2 linked regions of the Rheinheimera salexigens genome follow. The protein of the gene in region 2 interacts with the protein of the main gene of each other region in a pairwise test. Links are inferred from orthologs where the notes say so. Each region holds a gene or a part of one and is shown on either strand. Other genes may lie near its edges.

The links.
Region 1: the proteins of gyrA (region 2) and gyrB interact in binary tests that used the Escherichia coli proteins (3 or more experiments, as listed by UniProt). The link is inferred for Rheinheimera salexigens from one-to-one orthologs.

The regions. Positions count from the first base shown.
Region 1 is NZ_MKEK01000001.1:199,589-216,107, forward strand. What follows is about bases 13,411-16,519. They hold gyrB (DNA topoisomerase (ATP-hydrolyzing) subunit B), read right to left. Parts: upstream 16,120-16,519; coding sequence 13,702-16,119; downstream 13,411-13,701. Other genes in these bases: glyQ (glycine--tRNA ligase subunit alpha), read right to left, coding at 13,411-13,577; recF (DNA replication/repair protein RecF), read right to left, coding at 16,103-16,519. Outside these bases: BI198_RS01005 (TrkH family potassium uptake protein), read right to left, coding at 1-527; pepQ (Xaa-Pro dipeptidase), read right to left, coding at 549-1,874; BI198_RS01015 (transglycosylase SLT domain-containing protein), read right to left, coding at 1,920-3,833; fatty acid oxidation complex subunit alpha FadB, read left to right, coding at 4,018-6,171; acetyl-CoA C-acyltransferase FadA, read left to right, coding at 6,188-7,351; sulfurtransferase TusA, read left to right, coding at 7,439-7,681; BI198_RS16180 (excalibur calcium-binding domain-containing protein), read right to left, coding at 7,691-7,990; BI198_RS01040 (GGDEF domain-containing protein), read left to right, coding at 8,303-9,355; BI198_RS01045 (pyridoxamine 5'-phosphate oxidase family protein), read right to left, coding at 9,447-9,911; BI198_RS01050 (hypothetical protein), read right to left, coding at 9,971-10,183; glyS (glycine--tRNA ligase subunit beta), read right to left, coding at 10,596-12,653; more of glyQ, read right to left, coding at 12,654-13,410. UniProt on the Escherichia coli protein: DNA gyrase negatively supercoils closed circular double-stranded DNA in an ATP-dependent manner to maintain chromosomes in an underwound state.
Region 2 is NZ_MKEK01000001.1:1,919,120-1,923,206, reverse strand. The notes cover bases 757-4,087. They hold gyrA (DNA gyrase subunit A), read right to left. Parts: upstream 3,699-4,087; coding sequence 957-3,698; downstream 757-956. Other genes in these bases: ubiG (bifunctional 2-polyprenyl-6-hydroxyphenol methylase/3-demethylubiquinol 3-O-methyltransferase UbiG), read left to right, coding at 3,899-4,087; serC (3-phosphoserine/phosphohydroxythreonine transaminase), read right to left, coding at 757-840. Outside these bases: more of serC, read right to left, coding at 1-756. UniProt on the Escherichia coli protein: A type II topoisomerase that negatively supercoils closed circular double-stranded (ds) DNA in an ATP-dependent manner to maintain chromosomes in an underwound state.

The sequences.
Region 1 (16,519 bases), 1.7 Mb from region 2 along the record:
GGCGTCATTTTATTATCTTTTACCGGTCCGGGTGTTTCAGCCCGATATAGCTGCATGCCCCCAACACCTAACATCGGCAAAATAGCTACTGCTAAAACAATGATCCCCATACCGCCCAACCATTGCAGCTGGGCCCGATAATATAAAATAGCTTTCGGTAAAAATTCAATGCCGGTTAACACCGTCGCACCCGTTGTGGTTAAACCAGAAAACGCTTCAAACATCGCACTGGCTAAACTTAAGCTAGGGTTTGACGCCAACATAAAAGGGATAGCACCTACAGCGCCTAATACGACCCAAAACAAGGCAACAATTAAAAAACCGTCGCGTACTTTTAATTCAGCTCGGTGTTTTCGGTGTGGATACCAAATCATAAAGCCGATAAATAAGCATAATAAAAATGACAATAAAAAAGGTACGCCAGCACCGTCGTTATACCCTAACGCAACAAAAGCAGGTGGTATCATAGTGATACTGAACATTGCTATCAGCAATCCCAGGATCCGAATTATCGAACGGTACTGCATACCTTGTGGCGTCCTTAAGACTTAGTCCAGTTTTAATTCACGAGTCATATTTTCATTGCGCTCGCGATGGACAATGATATTGTCTTCAATGCGAATGCCGCCATATTGCCTAAAGCGATCTATTTTTTGCCAATTAATATATTGAGTAAATTCTGTTTCGGCTAAATCAGCCAGCAAACTATCAATAAAATATAATCCCGGCTCAATAGTAAATACCATATTCGCTTCTATCGCGCGAGTGCAACGTAAATAGGGGTGACCTTCTGGAGCCGCTACGCTAGTGCCACGTTCGTCAGCCATAAATCCGCCGACATCATGCACTTGTAAACCCAAGTGATGACCTAAACCATGCGGGAAAAAGCTGCGCGTAATTTGCTGCTCAAGCATGGCGTCTGGAGCTAATTTTACAAAATCGAACTGATGCAAAATAGTGGCAATATGCTGATGACAATTAACATGCAGGTCACCATATTTAGCACCTGGTTTTAATTGATCGATTAACGCCAACTGCGCCTGATTAACTGCACTAATTAATTCATCAAACTCATTATTTCGTTCAGCACTATAAGTACGTGTTATGTCTGCTGCATAACCATTAAACGACGCACCGGCATCAATTAAAAATGAGTGCCGTTGTATTGGCGTGCGACGCTCTAAACCGGTGTAATGCAAAATGGCGGCATTGCGATTTAACGCCACTATATTGCCATAAGGCACTTCGTTTTCGGTTTGTTCAACACTGGTTAAATACGCTTGTTGAATATCAAACTCACTACCACCGGCAAAAAAAGCACTTTTAGCAGCTTGATGACCGTCTACGGCAATTTTATTAGCGATACGTAAACACGCCAGTTCATAAGGGGTTTTATATACCCGATGAAAGTGCAAATAATTTAATACTGGCTCAGGATTTATTTCAGTAAAGCCCAGCGCTTGAGCAACTTCAATATATTCGCCAATATAAGCTAAATTAGCTTTGTCATAAGGCAAAAAGGTTTCAACACTTTCAGCTTTTTCTAATAGCTGAATATCAAATTGCTCAGCCCAATAATCATGCGGCTCGTCAGGTACTTTATGCCAAAAATCTTTAGGTCGATAAAAAATCAACTTTGGTTTATTCACACCGTCAACAATTAACCAGCAGTGTGGATTATCAATTACCGGCAACCAAGCTTTAAACTGTGGATTAACATGAAACGGGTAATCCATATCATCTAAAAATCGACGTTTAGTTTGGCCCGAGTGAATAACTAAAGCATCTAAGCCTTCTCGGGCGAGTAATTGTTGTACCCGTTGCTGCAACTCAGCAATATGCGCCGGGTACAGCGCTTGATATAAAAGTGTCATAAGTGTCTGACCTGTTGACTAAAAAACATCCGATGTATCATAGCATTAATCTACTCTGACCCCAATCTGCATTGTTAACAGCGGTTGAAACACGTCATTATTAGCATTAAGTCGAATATTATAAATTTGATAATAGGCCATAACGGCTTTTACATACTCTCGGGTTTCGCGATAAGGAATGGTTTCCACCCAGACATCCGCGGGTAATGCATAGTCTTGTGGTATCCATTGTTTAACGCGACTATAGCCAGCATTATAAGCTGCGGTAGCCATCAATAAATTACCGTCATTACGCTGCATTAAATAATTTAAGTAATAAGTACCATAATCTATATTTTGCAAAGGATCATTCAGTTGCGCTAATGACACGGGCTTTTTCGCCACTTCTTTTGCTGTTGCTGGCATTAATTGCATTAAACCTTGCGCCCCTACGGGTGAGCGAGCATCAGACATAAAAGAGCTCTCGCGACGCGCAATTGCCATCGCCCAACCGGAAGCCACTTGAGCTTTTTCTGCCCCTTGGTTTATTTCATTTTGATAGGCCAGCGGAAAACGTAATTCTATGTCATCCCAATAACCGACATCGGCCAATGAAAATATTGCTCGGTCATACCACTGCAATTGATGAGCTAATTTTGCTGACACCAACTTTTGTTGTTCAGTGGCATTGTTCTGTAAATAGTTCCATTCCCGACGTGCCTCGGTATTACGCTTTAACGCTAACCACTCTTGGGCACGCAATACTGCGGGATGTTGCTTTAAGATATGCAGCTCTTCATCACTGACGGTGACCGGCGCATGAGCTAAGCTTGGCGGCAAGCCCAGTTTGGCCGCTGACATAAAGCCGTAAAAGTGCCGTTGCAGTGCTAACTGTTCAAATAATACCTTAGCTTTATCTGCCATACCTTGCTGTTCATATGCCCGCGCTAGCCAGTATTGCCAGCGAATGTTGCCCGCAAGCTCGGCTGGAAAAGCTTCAATAGTGCGTTGCACCGCTGGCCAATCTAATTGTAATAATAAACTGCCAACTTGCCACTGGGCTAACGTATCATCAAGTAGCTCTGGCGGTAATTGTTTAAACCAGTTGCTGGCACGCTCATCCCCTCTATTTGCTAAGGCAATGGCAAACTGGCGCTGGACATCTAATCGCTGAGCTGGCGTAAAATAAGGATCATTAATAAAGCGCTGCCAAGTCGCTAGGGCTTTATCGGCATCTCGCCAAATTAACCGCTTTAAGCCATAGGCTAAAATGTCACGTTCTTGCGGCTTCTTTAAAGCAAAAAATTTAGGCTTGGCAATTACACTGGGATTAATTCGGGTTTGCCGATACATTTCGGCTAAATATTGCTGTTCAGCCGGTAATAACGATTTTAAGTACGGCACTAAACTCGCCGTACCGCCTTCAGCAGCTAAGCGCAAACGTTGCCACACAATAGCTGTTGTTTGTTGCCCAGCATCACGCCACGCGGTAAACAGAGCATCGCAAACATTCGGTTGTGACTTACCTACGGTCCATAGCTTAGTTACTTGAGGCCAAATAGAGGCTTTATCGACGTCTGGCTGGGCCAATTTAAACCGTAAATGATAACACTCTAATTCAGTGTCTGATGAGCCGTTATAGTTAGCTAAAAACAGTTTGCTTTGCTTGCGTTTGGCTAAATCAAATAACCAAGGCTTTCTTAATGGCCAATCCATAGGGCTATTGTTATAGCGCTGTAAATATTCAGCTATGCGCTGATCAGCCGTAAGGTGATGCTTTAAACGCTGCAATTCTAAATAGGGCTGTAATGGATAATCTGCAAATTTTTCTAAGGTGGTTTGTGCATCTACAGCACTCATACTCGCTATTTTTAATTCCGCCTGACTAAACTCAGCACGCAAGGTTTGCTCTTCAGCAAGGCTTGCGTTAGCCACGGTAACACCTAAACAAATACTGATAAAATAAAGAGCTCGTCTCACAATCTCACTCCTAAAAACATAAAAAATATAAAATAGCGGCTATAGTTGACAGTTATTATTGCAATTCAATTCAAACAAGCGTTTAAATAGCGGTTGAAATTTTTATTAAACCACGACACACTGGTTGTGAAACCTCATCGTACCAGTTGCGACAATTCAACCTACGCGACCAAGGAGCACCGTTATGATCTACCAGAGTGACAACATTAGTGTTGTTTATATTAAACCTGGCATCGCCCGTTTTACTTTCAATGCTAAAGGCTCTGTCAATAAATTTGATCAGCAAACACTAACTGATTGTAAATCAGCCTTAGAATTACTGCACGCTGACAAAGCATTACAAGGTGTTATTTTTTCTAGTGAAAAAAGTACCTTTATTGTTGGCGCCGATATTACCGAATTTCTAACAATATTTCAGCGTGATGAAGCAGAATTAATTCCATGGATTAAACAGGCCTCTGACATCTTCGATCTTGCTGAAGACTTACCTGTCCCTACCATTACTGCCATCAATGGATTTGCACTAGGTGGCGGATGTGAGTGGTCACTAACGTCCGATTATCGTGTTGCCGATACTAGTGCACAAATAGGCTTACCAGAAGTTAAATTAGGCTTAATGCCTGGTTTTGGTGGTACGGCACGTTTACCCAGACTTATTGGTGCTGATAACGCCTTAGAGTGGATCACAACCGGTAAGCAATATAGTGCTGAACAAGCGCAAAAATTTGCCGCTGTGGATGCTGTTGTCGCTCCAGAGAAACTGCAAGAAGCGGCGCTTAGCATGCTTGAAGATGCTATTGCTGGCAAGCTGAATTGGCGTAAAAAACGCGAACAAAAATTACAACCGCTTAAATTGAACAAAATTGAAGCAACCATGTGCTTTAGCACCGCTAAAGGCATGGTAATGGCTAAAGCGGGTAAGCATTATCCAGCACCTATGGTGGCGGTTAAAACTATTGAAGCAGCGGCCGGCTTAAAACGTGCTGAAGCAGTAGCGTTAGAAAATGCCGGTTTTGCTAAACTGGCTAAAACCGATGCTGCAACAGCGCAAATTGGCTTGTTCTTAAATGATCAGCTGATTAAAGGTAAGGCTAAAAAAGCTGCTAAGACAGCCACTAAAGCGGTCAATACGGCAGCAGTCATTGGTGCCGGCATTATGGGTGGTGGTATAGCCTATCAATCGGCACTTAAAGGCGTGCCGGTAGTTATGAAAGATATCGCCGATAAAGCATTAGAACTTGGTATGGCTGAAGCAAGTGGCTTATTAGCTAAGCAAGTAGAGCGTAAAAAGCTGGATGTAAAATCGATGGCTAAAGTTATTGCCTCTATTACGCCGACGTTAAGCAATGACGCGCTAAAAAATGTTGATATCGTTGTCGAAGCCGTAGTCGAAAATCCAAAAGTAAAAGGCGCAGTGTTAAAAGAAGTAGAATCGATTATCGCACAGGATGCCATTTTAACCTCTAATACCTCGACTATTTCTATTAATGCTCTAGCCGCGAACTTAACACGACCAGAAAACTTCTGTGGTATGCACTTCTTTAACCCCGTACACCGCATGCCTTTAGTCGAAGTTATTCGCGGTAAAGACACCAGCGATGAAACCGTTGCTGCTGTCGTCGCTTATGCCGCCAAGATGGGTAAATCGCCTATCGTAGTTAACGATTGCCCTGGCTTTTTCGTTAACCGGGTTTTATTTCCCTACTTTGCCGGCTTTAGTAAGTTAGTGCTAGATGGTGCTGATTTTGCGCAAGTTGATAAAGTGATGGAGAAACAATTTGGCTGGCCAATGGGCCCAGCATACTTATTAGATGTAGTGGGTTTAGATACCGCCTTCCATTGTACTGATGTTATGGCAGATGGCTTCCCTACACGTATGGCCAAATTAGACCATGATCCGGTAAGCGCTATGTATAAAGCTGAACGCTACGGCCAAAAAAATGGCCTTGGTTTTTATGCTTATAGTAAAGATGCCAAAGGTAGAACCAAGAAAGAAATTGATGCTAAAGCATTAAGTTTATTAGCTGAATGCACTTCTGAGAAAAAAGAATTCTCAGCTGATGACATTATCGCGCGTACCATGATCCCAATGATTAACGAAACTATTCGTTGTTTAGAAGAAGGCATTATTGCCTCAGCTGCTGAAGCTGATATGGGCTTAATTTATGGTTTAGGTTTCCCGCCGTTCCGTGGTGGTCCGCTACGCTATGCTGATACTATTGGCTTAGCTAACTTTGTCGCCCTTGCAGATAGTTACGCTCACTTAGGTGAAATCTATCAAGTTACCGACAAAACTCGCGCCATGGCCGAAGCTGGCCAGCGTTTCTTCCCGGTTTAAGCGCAGGAGCACAATAATGAAAAACGCAGTTATAGTAGATTGTATTCGCACCCCTATGGGCCGTTCAAAAAATGGTATGTACCGTAATGTTCGGGCTGAGCAACTTTCCGCCCATATTATGGCGTCACTCGTTGCCCGTAATCCAGCGCTAAACCCTGAAGATATTGATGATGTTATTTGGGGTTGTGTTCAGCAAACGTTAGAGCAAGGCTTTAACATCGCACGTAATGCTGCATTATTAGCGGGCATTCCTCACTCAGTACCGGCAGTAACGATTAACCGCTTATGTGGCTCATCCATGCAAGCTTTACACGATGCCGTGCGTGCCATTCAAACCGGCATGGGCGATGTGTACTTAATTGGTGGTGTTGAGCATATGGGCCATGTGCCTATGACGCATGGTGTCGACTTTCACCCGGGTTTATCAACATCAGTTGCTAAAGCCGCTGGCATGATGGGTTTAACCGCTGAGTTATTAGGTAAAATGCACGGCATTAGCCGCCAGCAGCAAGATGAATTTGGCGCTCGCTCACATCGCTTAGCCCAACAAGCCAGTGATGAAGGCCGGTTTGATAACGAAATAGTACCAACAGAAGGTCATGATGCTGACGGCGTATTAAAGCTAATGGATTATGACGAAGTTATTCGTCCTGAAACCACAGTAGAAGGCCTGAGTAAATTACGTCCGGTGTTTGATCCAGCCAATGGTACTGTAACAGCAGGTACGTCTTCAGCATTATCTGATGGCGCTTCAGGCATGTTAGTAATGAGTGAAGAAAAAGCCAAAGCGCTTGGCCTACCTATTCGTGCTTACGTACGCGGTATGGGTGTTGCTGGTTGTGATCCGTCTATTATGGGTTATGGCCCGGTGCCAGCATCGAAAAAAGCCTTAAAAATGGCTGGATTAAGCATAAACGATATTGATTATGCAGAATTAAACGAAGCTTTTGCTGCTCAAGCTTTACCGGTAATGAAAGATTTAGGCTTACTAGAAGTGGCTGATAAAAAGGTTAACTTAAATGGCGGTGCTATTGCACTAGGCCATCCATTAGGTTGCTCTGGTTCACGTATTGCCACCACCTTAATAAATATTATGGAAGATAAAGGTGGTAAGTTTGGTTTAGCTACTATGTGTATTGGTTTAGGCCAAGGTATCGCTACGGTGTTTGAACGGCCGTAACATAGCAGTTTATATTCTTATAGTTTAAAATAAGGACCGTTTTTACGGTCCTTTTTATTTATATTGATTTTTTATATTGGAGTTTAAATGGAGCTGTTATTTACCAGCGCAGATAAAACATTAGACGCTTTAGGCATGCGCTGCCCTGAGCCTGTAATGATGATCCGCTTAACCATTCGTAATATGCAGTCTGGCCAAAGCCTATTAATTATTGCTGACGACCCTGCTACCACTCGGGATATTCCGGCTTTTTGTCGTTTTATGGACCACCAGTTATTAGCCAGCGATACCACAGAACTACCGTATAAATATGTGGTTAAAAAAGGCTAGTGCAATAATCTAGCCTTTATTAAATTGTCTTTCACAAGGAATGCCATCATTGTCTCCATCCATCTTGGTATCTGGACAGTTCCTTAAAAAAAATACCGCTTCATCATAAGATTTCATCTGACTACAGTGTTGCCGCCCATCACATCGAAACTGTAACAGGCTTGCTGCTTCACGAGCTTTTTGCAATGGTACGGTATAATCTGGCAGCACCTGAACCGTTGGCTCCGTAACAGGCTGAGCAACGCTTTGCTTTTGATAAAACTGCCAACCGCCGTAGCCTATTAATGCTATTAGTAATATTTTCTTCAACTGTATACTTCCCTGTTTATAATTTAACCCAGCAAGGTTTTTGCAACTAGTTAATTTAATTGATTAAAAATTTAAAGCAACTATTTAACTGCTTAATCGCTTAGCAAGCTAAAGTTTTCTAAATGCTTGTAAATACCAACTTAACTTGCGTCAATTCTACTGCATAGCAGTGTTACATTTCGTGTGCATATACAACGGTTAGATAAACTAGAAAAGATGTTATTAAATTCTTTGATATATTCAATATGGTAAATTCTCAACTAGCACTATTTTATGCTAGCATCAAAGTAAGGTAATTAGTTGGATTTAAAATTGCAGTCAAAATTTAGCATAGACAGTGTTAATCAAGCGCAATTTATCGATAGCCGCCGACGGCGCTATATATTACTTTTTGTCAGTTATATAACCAGTGCCGTGATGTATATTTATGCCTTTAAAAATTTAGGGGCTGTCGATCCTATTTTACCGATGGTTTTATTTATTACTGCAACAGCTTTTTTGCTTAATATTACCTACTTTCACTATAACAATAATCTTAATCTTGCTTGTAATATTGAAGCTATTTTAGTCGCTGCTTTTGTACTTGGTCTGGTCTTTATAGGAGGCTTTAATAATACTGCTTTATATTGGGTTTTCCCGTTTCCTGCCATACTTTTTGGTTTACTTGGCGTTCGTAATGCCTTAATTAGTAACGTTTTATTAACTAGTGCGCTGGCTATTATATTATTTGTACCTGACTTGGCGTTAGCCCATTATAAAAATGCGGAGCAAAGCCGATTTATCACCTCTTTGCTGATTGTGATTCTTGCATGTTGGATTAATGAATATTTCCGTGAACAAAGCCATCAAGCTATGGAGTTATTGCAACATAATAAAGAACAACAAGCGAATACCGATCCTCTTACAGGATTAGCTAATCGCAGATTTATTGATGCTAACCTTATGCAAAGCTTTAATTTACAACCAGACGTGTTTTTTCCACTGGCAGTGATTGCATGTGATATAGACTCTTTTAAGCAACTTAATGATAAATTTGGTCATCAAGCTGGCGATGAAGTATTAAAAGTAATCGCTAATATATTTAGAGCCCACTTACGCCAGCAAGACATAGCATGTCGTACTGGCGGTGAAGAGTTTTTATTACTATTGCCTAAAACCTCTAAAATAGATGCTTTTAAAGTAGCTGAGAAAATTCGCCAACAGCTCAGTCAGCAAAAGCTTTTATCAACAGATAAAGCCTATACCGTAACCGCGAGTTTTGGTGTTGCCGAGAGTCAGCAGTTAGCTCAGTTGCCCACCGCGATTAAACTCGCGGACCAACAACTGTATCAATCAAAACGTAACGGTCGCAATCAAATCAATTAATATTAATTACTTAGCGTAGCGAATGTATTTTATGCCGATGTAATTTGTGCCGACGTAATCTGTACAGGATAGTTAGGCTTTAGCTATATTTTTATAGCGTAACTTTATAATGTGAACCGACTTCATTGGGATTAACGTCTGCGCCTAGTATAAACTTATTTTTTGCTTCAGTTGTGGCATCAACCAACCAGATTTCAGCATCTGATAATTCAAAACGCAGCATCATTAAATTAGTATCTAATTTGCCTTCTGGATACCAAGCTTCTACCTCTTTACTCCAATATTTATCAATAATAAGCGAATCCGTTTCTTCAACTAATTCACCACTAATACAGGCAAATACATCATGACCTGTACTTACAAATTGTGCCATTGCCAAACCGCCTGCAGCGATGCGATTATCTTTAGTGGTGTAAATCCAAAACCTGCTATTTGCCTGTTTATCTAATTGCGCCTGCATAGGCTCACTATGCAAATCACTTTGCTGTAGTTTTATCATCAACGTAGGCGTTGCTGCCATGGCTTGCCAAAACTTTTGCTTTGCTTGATCAGACATATTTACCTCTGCTTTAAAACAAATTCTTTTTAGTTAGCTTAATTGCTAAGCAGTGTTAGTTAATAAACACTGCCTGGTTTATTCAGCATGGCTATATCAGCCAATAAATCATTTTCAACCTCTAAGACAGTTTTGTTAGCGATACCGCGCAATGCTAGCGCATGGGCAAAATCAGTCACTTTGTTATCGCAACGGTTTTTACGACGGCTGTACCAAGCTAAATACATCATATGTAGATTAATTTGGTTTTGTGGATATTTAATCTCAGCCATTTTTTACCACCTCTTTTATTATTATTAACAATAACAATGCAGGCTTTATACCAATTATGGTTAAATTATTATTTTATAACCAACTGATTATATAGGATTTATAATAATTGAAAGTTTAGAGATAGATGTGATCGGTAATATTTACTGCTTTAGCATAAGAATTACCGATAATAAGATAGAACAAAAAAATATTATTAATTGCACCTTAGTATTTTTGGCTTATTTTCTCGGGTTTGTTTTCGCAGAAGAGTTTCGTAGAGTTGTGCTGGTAGTTTTGTAATGGAAAAGTTTATGTTGCATCAAGCAAGTTGCCAACGTTAACACGCAAAAGTTCAGTGTATTAACGTTAGCTTACCTACTGCTTATAGAGGAAATTGTTGCTGTAGTTTTACTTTATGCTCGTAAAACATAGTTATTGCAAAACTGAGATATCCGCGACTTGTAAAAACAGCTCTCTTAATTGTTTTAATAACGCTTGGCGGTTTAGTTTTACTGCTGCGTCATCGGCATTCACCATTACATTATCGAAGAACTGATCGATTACCTGCTGCATTTTGGCTAAATGCATTAAGCCGTCTGTATAACTTTGCAGCTTAGCCTGCTCTGCTTGCTCTGCTGTAATTGCTTGATATAACGCCTGCTCTTCAACTTGTTGTAATAACTTTACATCAACGGTATCAGGAATAGCCGTATCAATTTTAGCTAAGATATTAGCAACCCGTTTATTTGCAGCAGCTAAGGCAGCTGCAGCATCAAGTTTACGGAACTCTGCAACCGCTTTGACCCGTTGGTTAAAGTCTGCTGGTACCGTTGGACGACGCGCTAACACCGCTTGGATAACATCAACGGTATAACCTTGATCTTGATACCAGGCTCTAAATCGGCCTAACATAAACTCTAAAACATCAGTAGCAACATTGGCATTAGTTAACTTATCACCAAAGGTTTGCTGGCTAAAAGCAATAATGTCGACCAAATCTAGATTAAGATCTTTATCTACCATAATGCGTAATGCACCAATGGCAGCACGACGTAATGCAAACGGATCTTTATCACCTTTTGGTGCTTGGCCAATACCAAAGATACCCACTAAACTATCAAGTTTATCGGCGATAGCCACCGCTGCGCCTTCTAAACGAGTGGGTAACTGATCACCGGCAAACCGTGGCATATACTGCTCATTTAAGGCTAATGCGACTGTTTCATTTTCGCCATCAAATCGAGCGTAGTGCATGCCCATAATGCCTTGTACTTCTGGAAACTCACCCACCATATTGGTCATTAAGTCGGTTTTAGACAGTAAACCTGCGCGCTGGGCAGCCGTTTTATCAGCACCAATTTTTTCAGCAACATAGGCAGCTAATTGACTAATACGCTCAGACTTTTCGGCTAAGGTACCCAGTTGCTTTTGAAATAACACACTGCTTAAACTGTCTAATCTTGAAGCCAACGTTTGTTTGCGGTCTGTATTAAAAAAGAATTCAGCATCGGCTAAGCGTGGTCGTACTACTTTTTCATTACCTGAAATAACTTGCTGCGGATCTTTGCTCTCAATATTAGTCACAAAGATAAATTTATTTTGTAAGTTACCCGCTGCATCCACTACCGGAAAATACTTTTGATTATCCTTCATGGTTGAAATTAACGGCTCTGCTGGTATATCTAAAAAACTTTGTTCAAAGCTACCGACTAGTACGACAGGCCACTCAACTAATGCAGTTACTTCATCCAATAAATCAGCATCCATTAACGCTTGGCCATTTAACTGTTTTGCGGCTTCTGTTACACCTTGCTCGATAATGGCTTTACGTTTGCTAAAGTCAGCAATAACATAACCACTCTCTAGCGCCGTTTCATAATGCTCAGCATTTTGGATCTTAATTTTTGCCGGAGCATGAAAGCGGTGACCGTAACTATGATTACTACTGTCTTTGCCCATAATATTCGCTGGAATAACATCATTACCGTATAACATAATAATACTGTGCACTGGCCGAATAAATTCCACTTTTGAACTGCCCCAACGCATTGGTTTAGCGATTGGTAGCTTAGCTAAGGCAGATGTAACAATTTCAGCTAATAAGCTGCTGGTGTTCGAACCAGGCTGTATTTGCTTATGCAGTAACCAAGCGCCTTTATCTGTTTCTAGTCGCTCTGCTTGCTCAACCGTTATACCACAGCCTTTAGCCCAACCTATGGCTGCCTTAGTGGCATTGCCGTCAGCATCAAATGCTGCAGCAATCGCAGGGCCACGTTTTTCTACTTCTTTATCTGCCTGTTTAGCGATGAGATTTTTCACCACAACAGCCAGTCTTCTTGGCGCGGCATACCATTTTACATCTGCATGGCTTAAATCAAGTTTTGCTAACTCTTGGCTTATATTATCGGCAAAAGCTGTTGCTAAGGTGACTAACGACTTTGGCGGTAACTCTTCTGTGCCAATTTCTACTAGAAAGTCTTGTGCGCTCATTTATGCCTCCTGCGACGTTGTATTTGGCTTTTTACACAGCGGAAAACCTAGTTTCTCACGTGATGCGTAGTACGTTTCCGCACAAGCCTTAGCTAGGGTTCTTACCCGTAAAATATAACGTTGTCGTTCAGTTACAGATATCGCATGTCTGGCATCTAATAAGTTAAAAGTATGCGATGCTTTCATCGCTTTTTCATACGCGGGCAGAGCTAAACCTTTTTCAATTAAAAATTGGCTTTCTTTTTCGCATTGATCAAAATAACTAAATAATGCCGGTACATCCGCTAGCTCAAAATTATAGGTTGATTGTTCCACTTCATTTTGATGAAACACATCACCATAGGTTACGCAGCCAAAAGGGCCATCTGTCCAGACCAAGTCATAGATACTATCTACGCCTTGTACATACATCGCTAAGCGCTCTAAACCATAAGTAATTTCGCCCGTAACAGGGCTACACTCTATACCACCTACTTGTTGGAAGTAGGTAAATTGAGTGACTTCCATACCATTAAGCCACACTTCCCAACCTAAGCCCCAAGCGCCTAAGGTGGGTGATTCCCAGTTATCTTCAACAAAGCGAATATCATGGACTAATGTATCAATGCCTAATGCTTGAAGTGATCCTAAGTACAGTTCTTGAATATTATCAGGCGAAGGTTTTAAGATGACTTGAAACTGATAATATTGCTGTAAGCGCATTGGATTATCGCCATAACGGCCATCCGTAGGGCGACGACAAGGCTGTACATAAGCGGCATTAGTTGGCTCTGGGCCAAGCGATCGTAAAAAAGTCATAGGATGAAAAGTACCGGCACCCACTTCTAGATCTAATGGCTGTACCAGTACGCAGCCTTGACGAGCCCAATAGTCCTGTAAGGTCTGTATTAAGCCTTGAAAGGTTTTAATATCATACGTGTTCATGCTTGATAACTCGCTAAAAAATGTCTGAAAATTATACCTAGTTGCCCTACTTAACTGTAGCGCTTAACGGCTTTTTATAGTGAAAAAAGGGGCCTAAGCCCCTTTTTTTTATTTCGTAATTGGACTATACATCCAAATTCGCTACGAATAACGCATTTTCTTCAATGAAAGCACGTCTTGGTTCAACATGATCACCCATTAGGGTAGAAAATAATTGGTCAGCGCCAACTGCATCTTCAATGGTCACTTGCAGCATACGACGGCTTTGTGGATCCATTGTGGTTTCCCACAACTGTTCTGGGTTCATCTCACCTAGCCCTTTATAGCGCTGGATATATAAACCTCGCTTCGACTCACTCATTAGCCACTCTAAAGCTTCTAAGAATGTTTCAACCGGCTTAACTTTTTCGCCACGCTTTATAAAGCTGCCTTCTTCCATTAAGTCACGTATTTCATCACCTAAAGCGGCAATAGATAAGTAATCACGCGACGTAATAAAGTCATAGTGTAATAAGTATTCGTTATCTATACCGTGCTGACGAATAATAATTTTTGGTAAGAATAACTGCCGCTCACGATCTTCATGAACCGCGTAGCTGTAGCTAGAACCATCGCCTTCTTTTTCATCTAAACGCTGCACTAAGCGTTTCACCCAATCTTCACTATATTGTTCTGACTTAGCTTGCTCGGCATCAAGCGCTGGCACATAAATTAATTCATTTAATAAATTAAACGGTATTTTACGGCTTAAGCGCTCAATCGTAGCAGAGACCGTATGATACTGGCGGACTATTTTTTCTAGCCATTCACCACTAATACCCGGAGCTTCGGCATTAACATGTAAAGATGAACCATCTAATGCTAACGTCGTTAAGTACTCAGTCAGTCCTGCTTCGTCTTTAATATATTGTTCTTGCTTACCTTTTTTAACTTTATATAAAGGTGGCTGAGCAATGTAAATATAGCCTCGCTCAATAAGCTCTGGCATTTGACGGTAAAAGAAGGTTAATAATAATGTACGAATATGCGAACCATCGACGTCAGCATCGGTCATTAATATAATACTGTGATAACGCGTCTTATCAGGATTATATTCTTCACGACCAATACCGCAGCCTAATGCTGTGATTAAAGTGCCTACTTCTTGCGAAGAAAGCATTTTATCAAAACGGGCCTTTTCTACGTTAAGGATCTTACCTTTAAGTGGCAATATAGCTTGGTTTTTACGATTACGCCCCTGCTTGGCTGAACCGCCAGCAGAGTCACCTTCCACTATATATAGTTCAGATAATGCCGGATCTTTTTCTTGGCAATCGGCAAGTTTACCGGGTAAACCTGCAATATCTAAAGCGCCTTTACGTCGCGTCATTTCTCGTGCTTTACGAGCCGCTTCACGCGCACGCGCGGCGTCGACTATTTTGCCGACAATAATTTTAGCATCAGCAGGGTTTTCTAATAGGTATTCATTAAGTTTTTCATGCATCACGCCTTCTACTGCTGAGCGCACTTCTGATGACACTAACTTATCTTTAGTTTGCGAGCTAAACTTTGGATCTGGCACTTTAACACTAACAACCGCCGTTAAACCTTCACGGGCGTCATCACCGGTAGCAGACACTTTCATTTTTTTGGCATAACCTTCATGCTCAATATAACTATTGAGTACACGGGTTAAAGCGCCACGAAAGCCCGCTAAGTGAGCTCCACCATCGCGCTGCGGAATATTGTTTGTAAAACAAAATACGTTTTCTTGATAGGTATCGTTCCATTGCATAGCAACTTCTACCGAAATACCATCATCTCGCTGATCGGTAAAATAAAACGCTTTAGGGTGAATGCTGGTTTTATTACGATTTAAGTATTGAACAAATGCTTCGATACCGCCTTCATACTTAAAGTGATCTTTTTTATCATTGCGCTCATCAGCTAAAATAATGCTGACACCTGAGTTTAAGAAAGATAACTCACGTAAACGCTTTGCTAATATATCGTAATGAAAATCTAAGTTAGTAAACACTGTTGGGCTAGGCCAAAAGCGTAAAGAAGTACCGGTATCTTCCGTTTCACCAATTATGGCTAACGGCGCCTGCGGCACGCCTAAACGGTATATCTGGTTATGCACTTCGCCTTTACGACGAATAGTCAGTTCTAATTTATCTGACAAAGCATTTACCACTGATACACCTACACCATGCAGTCCGCCTGATACTTTATAAGAGTTATCATCAAACTTACCGCCAGCATGTAGTACTGTCATGATCACTTCAGCGGCTGAAACACCTTCTTCGTGAATATCGGTTGGAATACCACGACCGTTATCACGCACAGATACCGAACCATCACTATGGATAGTGACCCAAATATCTGTACAGTGTCCGGCTAAGGTTTCATCGATAGCATTATCGACGACTTCAAAGACCATGTGGTGTAAACCCGAGCCATCATCGGTATCCCCAATATACATACCGGGTCTTTTACGAACTGCATCCAGTCCTTTTAATACTTTAATACTCGAGGAATCGTAATTATGTTGTTCGGCCATCATCATCTGTCCGTGCTGTTATCTGACCATGTTCCACGTGGAACATTGCTACTTTATCAGTACCAATGTGCGGTGAAATCTGATCAGCGTTAATTGCAGTAATAAAAACCTGTGAGTTTATATTGCGTAAGTAACTAAATATTTGTCGGGTAGAGTGTTGATCTAATTCCGACGTTAAATCATCTATCAACAATAACGGCTGTTTTTGACCGTTATCGCGTATCAAATTATTTTGCGCAATCTTTAACGCAAATAGTAACACTTTTAGCTGGCCGCGTGATAATTCTTCTTCTACCGCCTGCTGTTCAACTTTAAGCTTTAAATCAGCTTTTTGTGGGCCATACTGGGTAAAGCCCATTCTACTATCTTGAGCAAAGTTTTGCTGTAGCAATGCTAACAG
Region 2 (4,087 bases):
TTTATCAATAAAATCATAAAGTAAAGAAGACTTAGCTTGGTTACGCGTTGCCATTTCGGTTACGCCACCTTGCTGTTTTAGCCATTTAAAAACTAAACCTGCTAGATACCAAGCAAAAGTTGGCGGCGTGTTATACATGCTGTCGTTTTCTGCCGCGAGGCGATAATCTAAAACCGATGGAATAGTGTTATTGGCTGCAGGTAATAAATCTTCGCGAACTATCGCCAGTGTTAGTCCTGATGGTCCAATATTTTTTTGCGCACCGGCATAGATAACACCGTAGCGATTAATATCAATTGGCCGCGATAATATGGTTGAAGATAGATCGGCAACAATGGTCTTATCTGTTGTAGGTAACGAGGTAAATTCTAGACCATCGACGGTTTCATTTGGGCAGCAATGTACATAACTAGCATCACTTGATAACGTCCAATCTTCTGGAGCCACTAAACTACGTAAGCCTAGATCAGATTGACAACGAATATCTAGGGCGTTGATGTTGCCATATTTTTTAGCTTCAGCCACGGCTGATTTTGACCAAGCACCTGAGATTAAATAATCAGCACTTTGGCCTGGCTGTAACAAGTTTAAAGGCACCGCTGAAAATTGACCACGACCACCTCCATGCATAAAAAGCACTTTATAATTATCGGGTATGGTTAATAAGTCGCGAAAATCTTGTTCCGCTTGCGCTGCCATGGCAATAAAACTATCACTGCGGTGACTTATTTCCATCACCGAGCAACCTTGCTGCTGCCAATTTAAAAGTTCTTGTTGTGCTTGTTGCATTACTGCTACCGGCAACATGGCCGGACCGGCGCAAAAATTAAAGCTGGTCATCTTGTATTACTCGCTCCTAGGGATAACATTTAATTTAACAGGCCAAGCTTGTTGTTGTAAGTGCTTAAAACTAAAAACGAGCGCTAATTGCGCTCGTTTTTATTCAGTCACTGTTATTATGCAGGGTCTTCTGTTTCATCATCAACATCATCGACATCTATTTCATCATCGATATCTGATTCATCTTCATCTTCATCTTCATTAATATCAGTATCATCTAAGTCAGTTTCGTCTAGAACTGCCTCAGCTACAGGTGCTGCAATGGCAGTCGCGTTAACGTCGCCCTCTGCAAGCTCTGCACCAGCTTCAAGCAAGTCAGCTTCTGTTAGCTGAATTTCATCAATTCGAGCTAAACCTACTACTTTTTCTAGTTCGGCAGTGCGAATTAAGATTACGCCCTGAGTATTACGGCCGACTTCTGACACTTCTAACACACGAGTACGAACTAAGGTACCGCGGTTAGAAATCATCATGATTTCGTCCAGTTCACTGACTTGAGTAGCACCTATCACTAAACCATTACGCTCAGAGACTTTAATAGAAACTACACCTTGGGTGGCACGGTTTTTAGCTGGATATTCAGCTAACGCCGTACGTTTACCGTAACCATTTTCTGTTACTGTTAAAATTGGGCAGTCGCCGTTAGGAATAATTAACGATACGACCGATCCGCCTTCACGTAAACGAATACCGCGTACGCCGGTTGCAGTACGACCCATGCTGCGTACTTTGTCTTCAGTAAAGCGTACTACTTTACCGTCGTCAGAGAACAACATAATTTCATTACTACCGTCTGTTAAGCCAACATCAATTAAGTGGTCACCTTCATTTAGGTTAACCGCAATAATACCGTTAGAGCGCGGACGAGAATATTCTGTTAATGCAGTCTTTTTAACTGTGCCGTTTGCGGTTGCCATAAACACATACTTACCTTCTTCGTATTCACGAACCGGTAAAATAGCGTTGATGCGTTCGCCGTCTTCAAGTGGCAAGATATTAATAATTGGCTTACCACGTGCGGTACGACTAGCTAACGGTAATTGATACACTTTTAACCAATACATACGACCACGGTTTGAGAAACATAAAATCGTGTCATGCGTACTAGCGATAAGTAACTTATCAACAAAGTCTTCATCTTTTACTGTGGTAGCGGCTTTACCTTTACCGCCGCGACGTTGCGCTTCGTAATCAGATAAAGCTTGGTATTTGGCATAACCTAGGTGCGATAAGGTTACTACTACATCTTCTTCAGCAATTAAATCTTCCATATTGATATCAAGCATATTGTCTTGAATATCAGTACGACGCTCATCACCGTATTGCAGTTTAGCGGCTTCTAATTCTTCGCAAATTACTTCCATTAAACGCGATGGCGTATTAAGGATAAATAGTAGCTCTGCAATAAGTTCTAATAGCTGCTTATACTCGTCTAGAATTTTTTCATGTTCTAAACCGGTTAATCGGTGTAAGCGCAAATCAAGAATGGCTTGGGCTTGTTGTTCGGTTAAGAAATATTGATTGTCACGAATACCAAAATGTTCTTCTAACCATTCTGGGCGTGCCGCATCTTGGCCAGCGCGCTCTAACATGGCGCTAACATCACCTAACAACCAACCGCGCTCAACTAAACTTACTTTAGCTTCAGCTGGGCTGTTTGATTTTTTGATTAGCTCAATAATTTCATCGATATTAGCCAACGCAATGGCTAAACCTTCTAATATATGGGCTCTATCACGGGCTTTACGTAAGTCGAAAACGGTACGACGAGTCACCACTTCACGACGGTGTAAAATAAAGCACTCTAGCATTTGCTTTAAGCCAAGCAGTTTTGGTTGGCCTCTATCGAGTGATACCATGTTTATGCCAAACACCGCTTGCATCTGGGTATTACGATACAGCTGGTTTAGCATTACTTCAGATGACTCACCGCGTTTCAGTTCTATAACAATACGCATACCGTCTTTATCAGACTCGTCGCGTAAAGCTGAGATGCCTTCTATACGCTTCTCTTTAACTAACTCGGCAATTTTTTCAATTAAGCGTGCTTTATTAACTTGATATGGGATCTCGTTAACAATAATGGTTTCGCGGCCGGTTTTTTCATCGGTTTCGATTAGGGTTTTAGCGCGAATGTATACTTTACCCCGACCCGTCGCATAGGCTTCTTCAATCCCTTTACGGCCGTTAATAATACCGGCAGTTGGGAAGTCTGGGCCTGGGATATGCTGCATTAACTCATGCAGTTCAATATCAGGATTGGCGATAATGGCTAAACAGCCATTAATTACTTCAGTGATATTGTGTGGCGGAATGTTAGTCGCCATACCTACCGCAATACCTGAAGAGCCGTTAATTAGTAAGTTAGGGATCTTGGTCGGCATAACCGCAGGGATCATTTCTGTACCATCATAGTTAGGTACAAAGTCTACGGTTTCTTTATCAAGATCGGCTAGTAGCTCATGCGCTATGCGTGACATCCTAACTTCGGTATAACGCATTGCCGCTGCCGAGTCGCCGTCAACAGAACCAAAGTTACCTTGGCCATCAACTAGCATGTAGCGTAACGAAAAGGGCTGTGCCATACGCACTATCGTGTCGTATACAGCGCTATCACCGTGCGGGTGGTATTTACCAATAACATCACCCACAACGCGGGCAGATTTTTTATAGGCTTTATTCCAGTCATTACCCAGTTCTTTCATCGCAAATAACACGCGACGGTGAACCGGTTTTAACCCGTCCCTTACGTCTGGTAAGGCGCGGCCAACAATGACACTCATTGCATAGTCGAGGTAGGAGTTTTTTAGCTCATCTTCGATATTAATAGGAACTATTTCTTTGGCCAGATCTGTCATAAAACGCTAATTTCCCTTAAATCAGATAGATAACTCGCTTTTATCTGTATTATCTAGTGCGAGGCAACACGTGATTCTACCACATAAAATTAAGCTTGCCATGTTTCAGTGTTAGCTTTAGTTAACGCTTGAGTTAATGCTATAGTTTGCTGAAATAGATCAAGGCTTTATAATAGGCAAAATTCCTTAGGTAGCCATATATGACCATTCATACCAATGTAGATCCAGCAGAAATTGCTAAATTTAATGATATTGCGTCGCGCTGGTGGGATCCAGCAGGTGAATTTAAGCCATTACATTTATTAAACCCAGTGCGTTTAAGCTATATAAGCGATCAAGTGCAAGGTGTGTTTGGTAAAACCATCGTAGATGTGGGCTGTGGTGGCGGT